DNA from 3 places in the Pseudomonas sp. TS_SC_3 genome. Region 3 is predicted to be linked to each of the others. Evidence: predicted binding sites of a transcription regulator. Region 3 holds the regulator's gene; each other region holds the start of a gene.
The links. Region 3 encodes FliA, which starts transcription of late flagellar genes. Its sites were predicted from a motif close to CTAAAGTTTNNNNNNNNNNNGCCGNTAA; they were not measured.
Positions count from the first base shown of each region.

Region 1: a site for FliA is predicted at 1,755-1,782, ahead of AC0J6G_RS10865 (flagellin). Genes of this name have one in related genera too.
Region 2: a site for FliA is predicted at 1,575-1,602, ahead of AC0J6G_RS07605 (methyl-accepting chemotaxis protein). Genes of this name have one in related genera too.

Region 1 covers NZ_CM149586.1:2,246,623-2,250,180, reverse strand. The annotation lists gene AC0J6G_RS10870 (TIGR00180 family glycosyltransferase) at 1-1,673, shown strand, start outside; gene AC0J6G_RS10865 (flagellin) at 1,879-3,063, shown strand; gene AC0J6G_RS10860 (flagellar protein FlaG) at 3,133-3,519, shown strand; gene fliD (flagellar filament capping protein FliD) at 3,536-3,558, shown strand, end outside.
Region 2 covers NZ_CM149586.1:1,558,235-1,561,792, reverse strand. The annotation lists gene AC0J6G_RS07605 (methyl-accepting chemotaxis protein) at 1-1,544, opposite strand, end outside; gene rlmM (23S rRNA (cytidine(2498)-2'-O)-methyltransferase RlmM) at 1,905-2,960, shown strand; gene tusA (sulfurtransferase TusA) at 3,045-3,296, shown strand; gene AC0J6G_RS07590 (DUF3080 family protein) at 3,347-3,558, opposite strand, start outside.
Region 3 covers NZ_CM149586.1:791,062-794,619, reverse strand. The annotation lists gene AC0J6G_RS03830 (protein phosphatase CheZ) at 1-634, opposite strand, end outside; gene AC0J6G_RS03825 (chemotaxis response regulator CheY) at 654-1,028, opposite strand; gene fliA (RNA polymerase sigma factor FliA) at 1,123-1,869, opposite strand; gene fleN (flagellar synthesis regulator FleN) at 1,866-2,696, opposite strand; gene flhF (flagellar biosynthesis protein FlhF) at 2,774-3,558, opposite strand, start outside.

The DNA of each region.
Region 1 (3,558 bases), 1.5 Mb from region 3:
TTGACGGACTGAGTGAAGCGCGGATTCGCGTTGTTCGGCCAACTGCCATTTTGACCTTGCCCGGATTATTCAACCATGCTTCTGTTCAGGCGCAGGGAGACTACCTACTGTTACTTGCGGCGGATACTGCAATTATCAGCAGAGTATGGCTGGATGAGCTGCTCAATCATGCTTTGCGACCTGAGGTGGGAGTAGTTGGGGGCAAACTATTATCCCCTGACGGAAAGATAGCTCAGGCAGGGTTGGTATTAGGGCTAGAGGGGCCAGTAGGTAGTCCGTTCCTGGGGGATGTCTTGGATGCCTCAGGCTATATGCAGCGACTACAAGTGGATCAGAATTACAGCGCTGTCAGTCTGGATTGTTTGATGATTTCCCGTCAATTGCTTACAGAGGTGGGCGGGCTGGATGAGGGCAATCTTTCGGAGCGTTATGCGGGGGCAGACCTTTGTCTTAAAGCTCGAGGGGTGGGCTACCTGACTGTATGGTCGCCTGAGGTGCAGTTGATGCTTGACCGGGGAGGGCCGCCAGCAGCGACTGTGCAGGAGCAGGACGCGATGTATGCCAAATGGCTGCCTCAATTAGCTAGAGACCCGGCCTATAACTCTAATTTCTCTCTGGCCCTGCCCGGTGGATTCAAGTTGGCGGATAGTCAGATTTCCTGGCGACCGCTGGACTCCTGGCGGCCTTTGCCTGTGGTATTGGCGCACCCGGCCGACCTTACCGGATGTGGCCAGTACCGAGTCATTCAGCCATTCAGCGCTTTGCGTGACGCGGGGATTGTCGATGGTGCGTTGTCTGTGGGGTTGATGCATGTGACCGATCTGGAGCGTTTCGATCCGGATGTTGTGTTGTTACAGCGCCAGATAGGCGATGATCGACTGGATGCCATGCGCCGCATGCAGGCTTTCTCGCGGGCGTTCAAAGTCTATGAGCTGGATGACTACTTGCCCAATCTGCCGATGAAGAGCGTGCACCGGCAACACATGCCCAAGGACATTCTCAAATCGTTACGTCGTGGGCTTTCATATGTGGATCGCTTCGTGGTGTCCACCGAAGGGATGGCGGAGGCATTCAAGGATTTGCATCCCGATATCCGGGTAATGAAAAACCGTCTTGATCCTCGTTGGTGGGGCAATTTGCCTAGAAGCCAGCGACGGTTGGCGAGCAAGCCTCGAGTCGGCTGGGCCGGAGGGGCGAGCCATACCGGTGACCTGGAAATGATCACTGATGTGGTCAAGGAGCTGGCTAACGAAGTGGAGTGGGTATTCTTTGGCATGTGCCCGGACAAGCTGAGGCCCTATGTCCATGAGTTTCATGGCGGTGTTCCCATTGAGCAGTACCCGGCCGCATTGGCCAGACTGAACCTAGATCTCGCCTTGGCTCCCGTTGAGCAGAACCTGTTCAACGAATGTAAGAGCAATCTGCGTTTGCTTGAATATGGAGTTTGCGGTTTTCCGGTAATCTGCAGCGATATTCGTTGCTATGAGGGTTACTTGCCGGCAACGCGAGTCAAGAACCGCTTCAAGGATTGGGTGGAGGCGATTCGCATGCACCTGTCCGATCTCGATGCAGCCGCGAGAATGGGCGATGAACTGCAGGCGGTAGTTCGGCGAGACTGGATGCTGGAGGGCGATAGCCTGGAGGCCTGGCGCAAGGCCTGGTTGCCTGACTGATGCAATTTGTATCGACTGGACTATGCCGTACGGTGGTGTGATTAAGCTTGCGCCGCGCTTGTAAAAAAAAAGATGTGCTCGCTAAAGCTTCCAGCGGTAGCGCCGATACAAGGATCGAATGCGAACTTTATGGGTGCCTGGGTAATGCCTCTCCCAAAGTCGCACACTCAGGCAAGCAAGCTAAGTCCGATGGAGGACAAACATCATGGCTTTGACAGTCAACACCAACATTGCGTCTCTTAACACTCAGCGTAATCTGACCAACTCGTCCAAAGCGCTAGATGTTTCCCTGCAGCGCCTGTCCACAGGTTCGCGGATAAACAGCGCCAAGGACGATGCCGCCGGCTTGCAAATTGCAAACCGTCTGACCAGCCAGATCAATGGTCTGAACGTCGCAGTGAAGAACTCCAATGATGGCATCTCTATGGCGCAGACCGCGGAAGGTGCTCTGCAGCAGTCCACTAATATCCTGCAACGGATGCGCGATCTGTCATTGCAATCAGCCAATGGTTCCAACAGCACCGAGGAGCGTAAAGCCCTTAATTCTGAAGTGAGCGAACTGAAAAAAGAGCTGAACCGTATTTCCAATACCACTAGCTTTGGTGGTAAAAAACTGTTGGATGGCAGTTTCGAAACTACTACCTTTCAGGTAGGTAGTGCTGCCAACGAGACCATAAGCGTTAAGATTGAGGAAATGAGCACTAAGGGCTTGCAGGGGGAAGTGTTCTCCGGCTCCATGGCATCTGCAACAGCATCTGCAACAGCATCAGGCACATTAACAGTATCAGGCAGCATCAAAAATGCTGATGGCGTAACCTCTACTTACTCGATCACCACCGATGTCAAAGGCGATGAGAGTGCTAAAGAGTTGACTGAAAAACTGGCAACGGCTATCAATGATGCAAATATTGGTGTTGGTGCCTTTATTGCCTCAGGCGGTAATATCGAACTGTTTAGTGCTCTGGGATCTGGTGCCAGCGGCAGTGCTGGGCAGTTGGTTTCCCTAAATGTAACCGGGACTGCTGCCGGAGGGTTGCCTGCCAGCGGTGCCTTGAGCGCTGTGGCGTCGGGTGACTCCACTGTCGCTAAAGTTGATATCAGCGACGTGCCTGGTTCGCAAAAAGCTGTGATTGTTATCGATCAGGCGATCCAGGCCATCGACGCACAGCGTGCCGACCTGGGTGCGGTTCAGAACCGCTTCGAAAACACCATTTCTAACCTGCAAAATATCGGTGAGAACGTATCGGCTGCCCGAGGTCGTATCCAGGATACTGACTTCGCCGCAGAAACGGCTAACCTTACTAAGAACCAGATCCTGCAACAGGCGGGTACTGCGATTCTGGCACAGGCCAACCAGTTGCCGCAGGCAGTGCTTAGCCTGCTGGGCTAAGTTAGGGGCAGCGCTAATGGGGGGATGGGGTGGCCCATCCTCCCATTACCTCATTGTGAGGAATAAAGTATGGACATTGTTTCGATACGCGATTCGTCAAGAGCAGGCTTTTCCTCTGCAGACACGGCCAGGGCCAAACCGGCCGAAGTCGCTCCGGCGGATAAAGAGTCCTCTAGCGTGCTTGCAGCAGCCAAGCAGGCCAGCGAGGGCAAGGTTGCAGAGAAACCTGCGACCCGTGCCGAACTGGAAAAGGCTATGAACAATATCCAGGAGTTTGTGCAGTCCGTGCGCCGCGACATTAACTTTTCGCTGGATGATGGTAACGGTCGTGTGGTGGTCAAGGTGACCGACGCAAACTCCGGCGACGTCATTCGTCAGATTCCCTCCGAGGAAGCACTCAAGCTCGCCGAGAACCTGTCCGAAGTTCGCAGTCTGCTGTTCCAGGCGGAAGCGTAAACTGCTGGCATGAAACTTGTTTACCACTTTGGTAACAGG
Region 2 (3,558 bases), 770 kb from region 3:
AGCGCGTACTGGCCATGAGCCGTGGCGGTGAGCGCCTCACTGAGCAAGGCAGTTTCATGCGCTTCACCGGCGGTTTGGTCGGCCAATAGGGCGATGGTGGTGATGCTGCGGTTAACTTCATCGGCCACGGCGCTCTGTTCCTCAGCGGCTGCGGCAATCTGGTTGGTCATGTCGGTGATATTGGCCACTGCGTCGCTGATACCGGCCAACGCCTCGTCGGCTTGCTGGACGCGCTCAACCCCTTCATCAGCCTGTTTGCGGCCGATTTCCATGGTCAGTACCGCTTCTTCGGCGGTGCGCTGCAGCTTAGCAATTAGCTGATGAATCTGCCCGGTGGATTCGGCCGTGCGCTGCGCCAGTGAGCGCACTTCATCTGCGACCACGGCAAAGCCACGACCCATTTCGCCGGCACGCGCCGCTTCAATGGCCGCGTTGAGGGCAAGCAGGTTGGTCTGGTCAGCGATGCCTTTGATCACATCAACCACGCCGCCGATTTCGTTGCTGTCCTGCGCCAGGCGGGTCACGGTTTCACCGGTATCACCGACCGATTGCGACAAGCGCTGAATGGCCAGGCGGGTTTCGCTGGCAATGCTGCGGCCGGCGCTGGTCAGACGGTTAGCGTCCTGGGTGGCGATGGCGGTACGCGCGACATTGCTTGCCACTTCCAGAGTGGTGGCGGCCATTTCGTTAATGGCGGTGGCCACTTGATCAGTTTCGTTGCGTTGGCGCTCAAGCCCGGCCGAGCTGTTGTGCGCCAGGGTATCGGCTTGTTTGGCTTGCAGGGCAAGCTGTTCGGCGGTGTCTTGCAGGCGCGTCAGGCAGGTTTTCAGGCGTGCTTCCTGGCTGAGGATGGACATTTCCAGGCGGCCCTGTGCGCCACGGCTGTCGGTGTACATCTGCGCAATCAGCGGGTCGGAGGTGGTCTGATCAGCCAGGCGTAGCAAACGCTTGAGGCCACGTTGCTGCCAGTTCAGGCCCGCCAGGCCTAGCGGCACCGACAAGCCAGCCGCGATGGCAAACCCCCAGCTGGAATCAAGCCAAATACCAATAAGGAAACCGACCTGGCTGACCAGGATAAACGGCAGCCAATCCAGCAGGGTCGGTAGCCAGCGATCGCGCTTGGGGATGGCTGACTTGCCGCTGTTGATGCGCTGGTACAACGCCTGTGCGCGGCGCACCTGTTCCGCAGTCGGCTTGACCCGTACGGACTCATAACCGATGACTTGATTGTTTTCAGTGACTGGGGTGACGTAGGCATTGACCCAGTAATGGTCGCCACTCTTGCAGCGGTTTTTGACGATGCCCATCCATGGCCGGCCCTGTTTCAGGGTGTCCCACATATGCTGGAACACTGCTGGTGGCACGTCAGGGTGGCGCACTAGATTGTGCGGCGCACGAATCAGCTCTTCGCGGGTAAAACCACTGATTTCAACAAAGGCATCATTGCAGTAGTTGATCTGGCCTTTGAGATCGGTGGTAGAGATCAGCCGTTGCTGGGCTGGAAAACTACGTTCGCGTTGAGTAACCGGCTGATTATTGCGCATGGCTTATCTAGTCCTTTGATCGACATCGTATGATCGGCCATTACCAGCATAAATTGAATAGAAAAAGCCGCACGCATCAGGCACGGCATGTTTCTGGGGAAGAGTGCCGTGCTGTCATTGAGCCATACGTGCCGCCGTTAAGTGAGTGGTGATCAATGAGCGCAGCACTGAGTTGTAAGGGGTATGCCTGGTTAATAGTCCGCCTATTTTCCCCAGCTCAGTGCCACCAGGCAGTTCATTAAAGGATCTGTGTGGGATAAACGACCATGGCTGTAGGCACCGCAGAGGTCGCGGGGGCCAATGGGGGCCGACTCGGCTATGATGCGCGCCTTGAGGAGAACACCGATGACTACCCCCCCGATCACTACATTGCTACTGCACTGCCGCCCCGGTTTCGAGAATGAGGTGTGTGCCGAGATCGCCGAGCATGCGGCGCGCCTGGATGTGGCCGGCTATGCCAAGGCCAAACCGAGTACTGCCTGCGCTGAATTTATCTGCACCGAAGACGATGGCGCCGAGCGGTTGATGCGTGGGGTACGGTTCAATCAACTGATTTTCCCACGGCAGTGGGCACGCGGGATGTTTATCGACCTGCCGGAGCTGGACCGCATCAGCGTACTGCTCGGGCATCTGGCCAACTCACCGGTATTCGGCAGCCTGTGGCTGGAAGTGCTGGACACCAACGACGGTAAAGAGCTGTCGAACTTCTGCAAAAAATTCGAAGCGCCGCTGCGCAATGCCCTGACCAAGGCTGGCAAGTTAGTGGAAGACGCGCACAAACCGCGCCTGCTGCTGACCTTTAAAAGCGGCCGTGAAGTGTTTGTCGGCATGGCTGAAAGCAATAACTCCGCCCTGTGGCCCATGGGCATTCCCCGGCTGAAGTTCCCCCGCGAGGCGCCGAGCCGCTCGACCCTCAAGCTGGAAGAAGCCTGGCATACCTTTATCCCCCGCGAGCAATGGGATGAGCGCTTGTCCGGTGAGATGACCGGGGTCGACCTCGGTGCGGCGCCTGGCGGCTGGACGTATCAGTTGGTCAAGCGCGGCATGTTGGTGACCGCCATTGACAACGGCCCAATGGCCGAGAGCCTGATGGAGACGGGTTTAGTCCAGCACCTGATGGTCGATGGCTTCACCTGGAAGCCCAAGCAACCGGTCGACTGGATGGTGTGCGATATCGTCGAAAAACCGGCACGCAGCGCTGCCTTATTGGAAACCTGGATCGGTGAGGGGCATTGCCGTGAGGCGGTGGTTAACCTCAAGTTGCCCATGAAACAGCGTTATGCCGAAGTGCGCCGTCTGTTACAGCGCCTCGAAGACGGCTTTGCCGAGCGCAAGATCAAGGTCTCGATTGCCTGCAAGCAGCTCTACCACGACCGCGAAGAAGTCACCTGCCACCTGCGCCGCTTAAGTAAATAAGCGGTTCAGCTGTTTTGGCGCCGTGTTGGGTGACCTTCAACTCAACTTTGCGCCAAAATAGCGGCCTGCAACTGGAGCCCTCTGATGTCTTTGCAATCCACCGCTATTCCCGATGACACCCTCGACGCCACCGGGCTTAACTGCCCGGAGCCCGTGATGATGCTGCACAACAAGGTGCGCGGCCTGCAGGCCGGCGGTCTGCTTAAGGTGATCGCCACCGACCCCTCCACCCGCCGCGACATCCCAAAATTCTGCGTATTTTTGGGCCATGAACTGGTGGAACAAGCCGAAGACGGCGCGACCTATCTGTACCTGATCCGCAAGAAGCTCGACTAATCGGCGGGCATTACACCCCTGTTGGTCGGGCGTGATCAGGTTCCTGACGCTTACTCTGCCTCGACGGCGGTGCCAGCCCATCCTGACTGGCCAGGCGCCAGGCCGCAGCTGCCGAGCAGGTCTTGCCAGCTGCGCACATGGCGCGCGGTGGCCAGCTGGAAATCTGCCCACAACGAATCGTCTTGGCCACTCAAATGCTGAAGGTACTGCCGGCTTGTCAGCGGGGCCTGCGGCACAGCGCTGAGGCTCTGCAGGCTGCTGC
Region 3 (3,558 bases):
CGGCGAACTGATCCACCTGACTGGCCATCAACACCAGTTTCAGCAGGTTGCTTTCAACCTCAGTGACCAACTGAGTCACTCGCTTGATTACCTGCCCGGTCAAGTCTTGGTAGTCCTGAGCCAGCAAAATATCGTTGAGGTGGCCAGACAGTTTGGCGCCATCGCGCTGGCTGTTTGCAAGAAATAACTCAACGCGCTTGGCTAGCTCACGAAACCCATCGGCGCTCATCTCGCGGCGCATAAAACGCCCCCAGTCTACACTCAGGCTTTGCGCTTGATCACTGAGATCGTTGACCAGCGGTGCGCTCTGCTCGACCAGATCCATGGTGCGATTGGCCGCTTTCTCGGTCATCGTCACCACGTAATTGAGGCGCTCGGTGGCATCGGTGATTTGCGAGACCTCGGTTGCGTGCGGCATACGAGGGTCAAGCTGGAAGTTAACGATGGCGTTGTGCAGCTCGCGGGTCAGCTTACCGACCTCGTGGTAAAGACCACGGTCACGTGCTTTGTTCAGCTCGTGTATCAGCTGTACCGCTTCACCAAAGTTGCCATGTTCCAGGCTTTCTACCAATTGGCGAGCGTTGTGTTTCAGGGACGACTCAAGGTCGCCCTGAACGGAATCTTTATGTTCCATAGAACCCTCATGGCAGACATCAGCCGTTGACCCGCTCGAAGATCTTCTCAATCTTCTCTTTCAGTACCAAGGCAGTAAACGGCTTAACGACGTAACCGTTAACGCCAGCCTGGGCTGCTTCGATGATCTGATCACGCTTGGCTTCTGCCGTTACCATCAGCACCGGCAAGGTTTTCAGGCGCTCATCTGCACGCACAGCGCGCAGCAGGTCGATGCCGGTCATGCCTGGCATGTTCCAGTCAGTTACCAGAAAGTCGAAACTGCCGCTTTGCAGCATCGGCAGCGCGGTAACGCCATCATCAGCTTCTGCGGTATTGGTAAACCCCAAGTCACGCAGGAGGTTCTTAATGATCCGTCGCATCGTTGAAAAGTCATCAACGATGAGGATTTTCATATTCTTGTCCAAGTCGACCTCCGTACAGTCCCAAACGCACCCAGCACCCTGCATGCGCCTTTATTCGTGAAACCGGCTGCGTGAGCTAAACAGCTCAGCGTGCACGCCACTCACCCAAACGGGCGCGTAAACGTGCGGCACACTGACTGTGTAGTTGGCTTACGCGTGATTCGCTAACCCCCAACACTGCACCGATCTCTTTAAGATTCAACTCTTCATCGTAATAAAGCGCCAACACCAAGCGCTCGCGCTCCGGCAGGTTACCAATGGCATCCGCCAAGGCTGCCTGAAAGCGTTCATCTTCCAGATCACGAGAAGGTTCGAGGTGGTTGCTGCCCGCGTCTTCAGTCAGGCCTCCGTGCTCACCGTCCTGCAACAGGTCGTCGAAACTAAACAGGCGGCTGCCTAAAGTGTCGCCAAGAATGCCGTAGTAATCCTCGAGACTCAATTGGAGTTCGGCCGCAACCTCTTGATCTTTAGCGTCTCGGCCTGTTCTGGCCTCAACTTTTCGAATTGCGTCGCTGACCATACGGCTATTGCGATGCACCGAACGGGGTGCCCAGTCGCCTTTACGCACCTCATCAAGCATGGAACCACGGATACGAATACCAACAAATGTCTCGAAACTGGCGCCTTTACTGGAGTCGTATTTTTTTGACGCTTCAAGCAAGCCGATCATCCCGGCTTGAATTAAATCGTCAACCTGCACGCTGGCGGGTAGCCGCGCTAATAGGTGATAGGCAATGCGTTTGACCAAGGGCGCATAGCGCTCGATCAACTGGTGCTGAGAATCCTGCGCCTGCGCCTTGCTATACATACGAAGTCCAGAGGCTGCTGTCATAGGGTCGCGTCTGTGATCGGTTGCTGCACCAAGCGTTCAACAAAGAACTCCAAATGGCCGCGCGGGTTAGCCGGTAAGGGCCAAGCATCGACCTTCTGGGCGATCGCTTTGAACGCCAGCGCGCACTTCGAGCGCGGGAACGCCTCATAGACCGCACGCTGCTTCTGCACGGCCTTTCGCACTGATTCATCGTACGGCACTGCGCCTACATACTGCAGGGCGACGTCGAGAAAACGATCAGTCACTTTGGTCAGCTTAGCAAATAGATTGCGACCTTCTTGCGGGCTATGGGCCATGTTGGCCAATACCCGGAAACGATTCATGCCGTGGTCACGATTGAGCAGTTTGATCAGGGCGTAGGCGTCGGTAATTGAGGTGGGTTCATCGCACACCACCACCAGCACTTCCTGCGCGGCGCGCACGAAGCTAACGACGCCATCACCGATACCAGCGGCGGTGTCGATAATCAGCACATCGAGGTTGTCACTGATATCGCTGAAAGCCTGGATCAGCCCGGCATGCTGCATGGGCGACAGCTGCACCATGCTCTGAATGCCCGAGGCTGCAGGCACGATGCGAATCCCGCCCGGGCCCTGCAACAGCACATCACGCAGCTCGCACTCGCCACTTATAACGTCTTCCAGGGTGCGCTTGGCGCTGAGCCCCAATAAAACGTCAACGTTGGCTAAGCCCAAGTCGGCGTCCATCAACATAACCCTGCGACCTAGGTCAGCCAGTGCCAATGCCAGGTTCACCGAGACGTTGGTCTTGCCGACGCCACCTTTGCCGCCGGTCACTGCAATCACCTGTACGGGATGCATACCCATAATTTCTAACACCTTGTCTAACTTCGACTGGAGCCACTTGGTCGGCTAAGCACCGCTCAATCCCAATAACATGACGCTTAACTGACGCGGCGTGCGGGCTGCTGGTAAAGACCGGCAAACATCTCCGCCATCGTATCTTCGCTCGGTTCTTGGGTCGCCTGCAGCCCAACAGCCCGGCTAACCAATTGATGACTGCGCGGAACGTGCAAATCATCGGGAATACGTGGCCCATCAGTGAGATAGGCTACCGGTAGACGCTGGCTAATAGCCAGTCCTAAAACCTCACCCAGACTGGTGGCTTCGTCCGCTTTGGTGACGATGCAACCGACCAAACCACAGCGTTTATAACTATGGTAGGCGGCTTTGAGCACTTGGCCCTGACTGGTTGCAGCCATAACGAGGTAGTTTTTGGCATTGATGCCACGGCTGGCCAGAGCTTCCAGCTGCATACGAAGCGCAGGATCATTGGCGGGCAAGCCGGCGGTATCAATCAGCACCACCCGCTTGCGCGCCAGCGGAGCCAGAGCCTGGGTCAACGATTGGCCAGGATCGACCAGTGTTACCGGCACATTAAGAATTCGGCCCAAGGTTTTGATCTGCTCTTGCGCACCAATGCGGTAGCTATCCAGGCTGACCAAAGCGATATGCTGCGCGCCGTACTTGAGCACATAACGCGCGGCCAGCTTGGCCAAGGTGGTGGTCTTGCCCATACCCGCCGGGCCAACCAGAGCGATCACGCCGCCCTCTTCCATCGGTTCTTGCTGGGGCGTTTTGATCGCGTGCGCCAAATGCGCCAACAACATACGCCAGGCCTGACGTGGCTCGGCAATAGTAGCGACACGCTCAAGCAGTGCTTTCGACA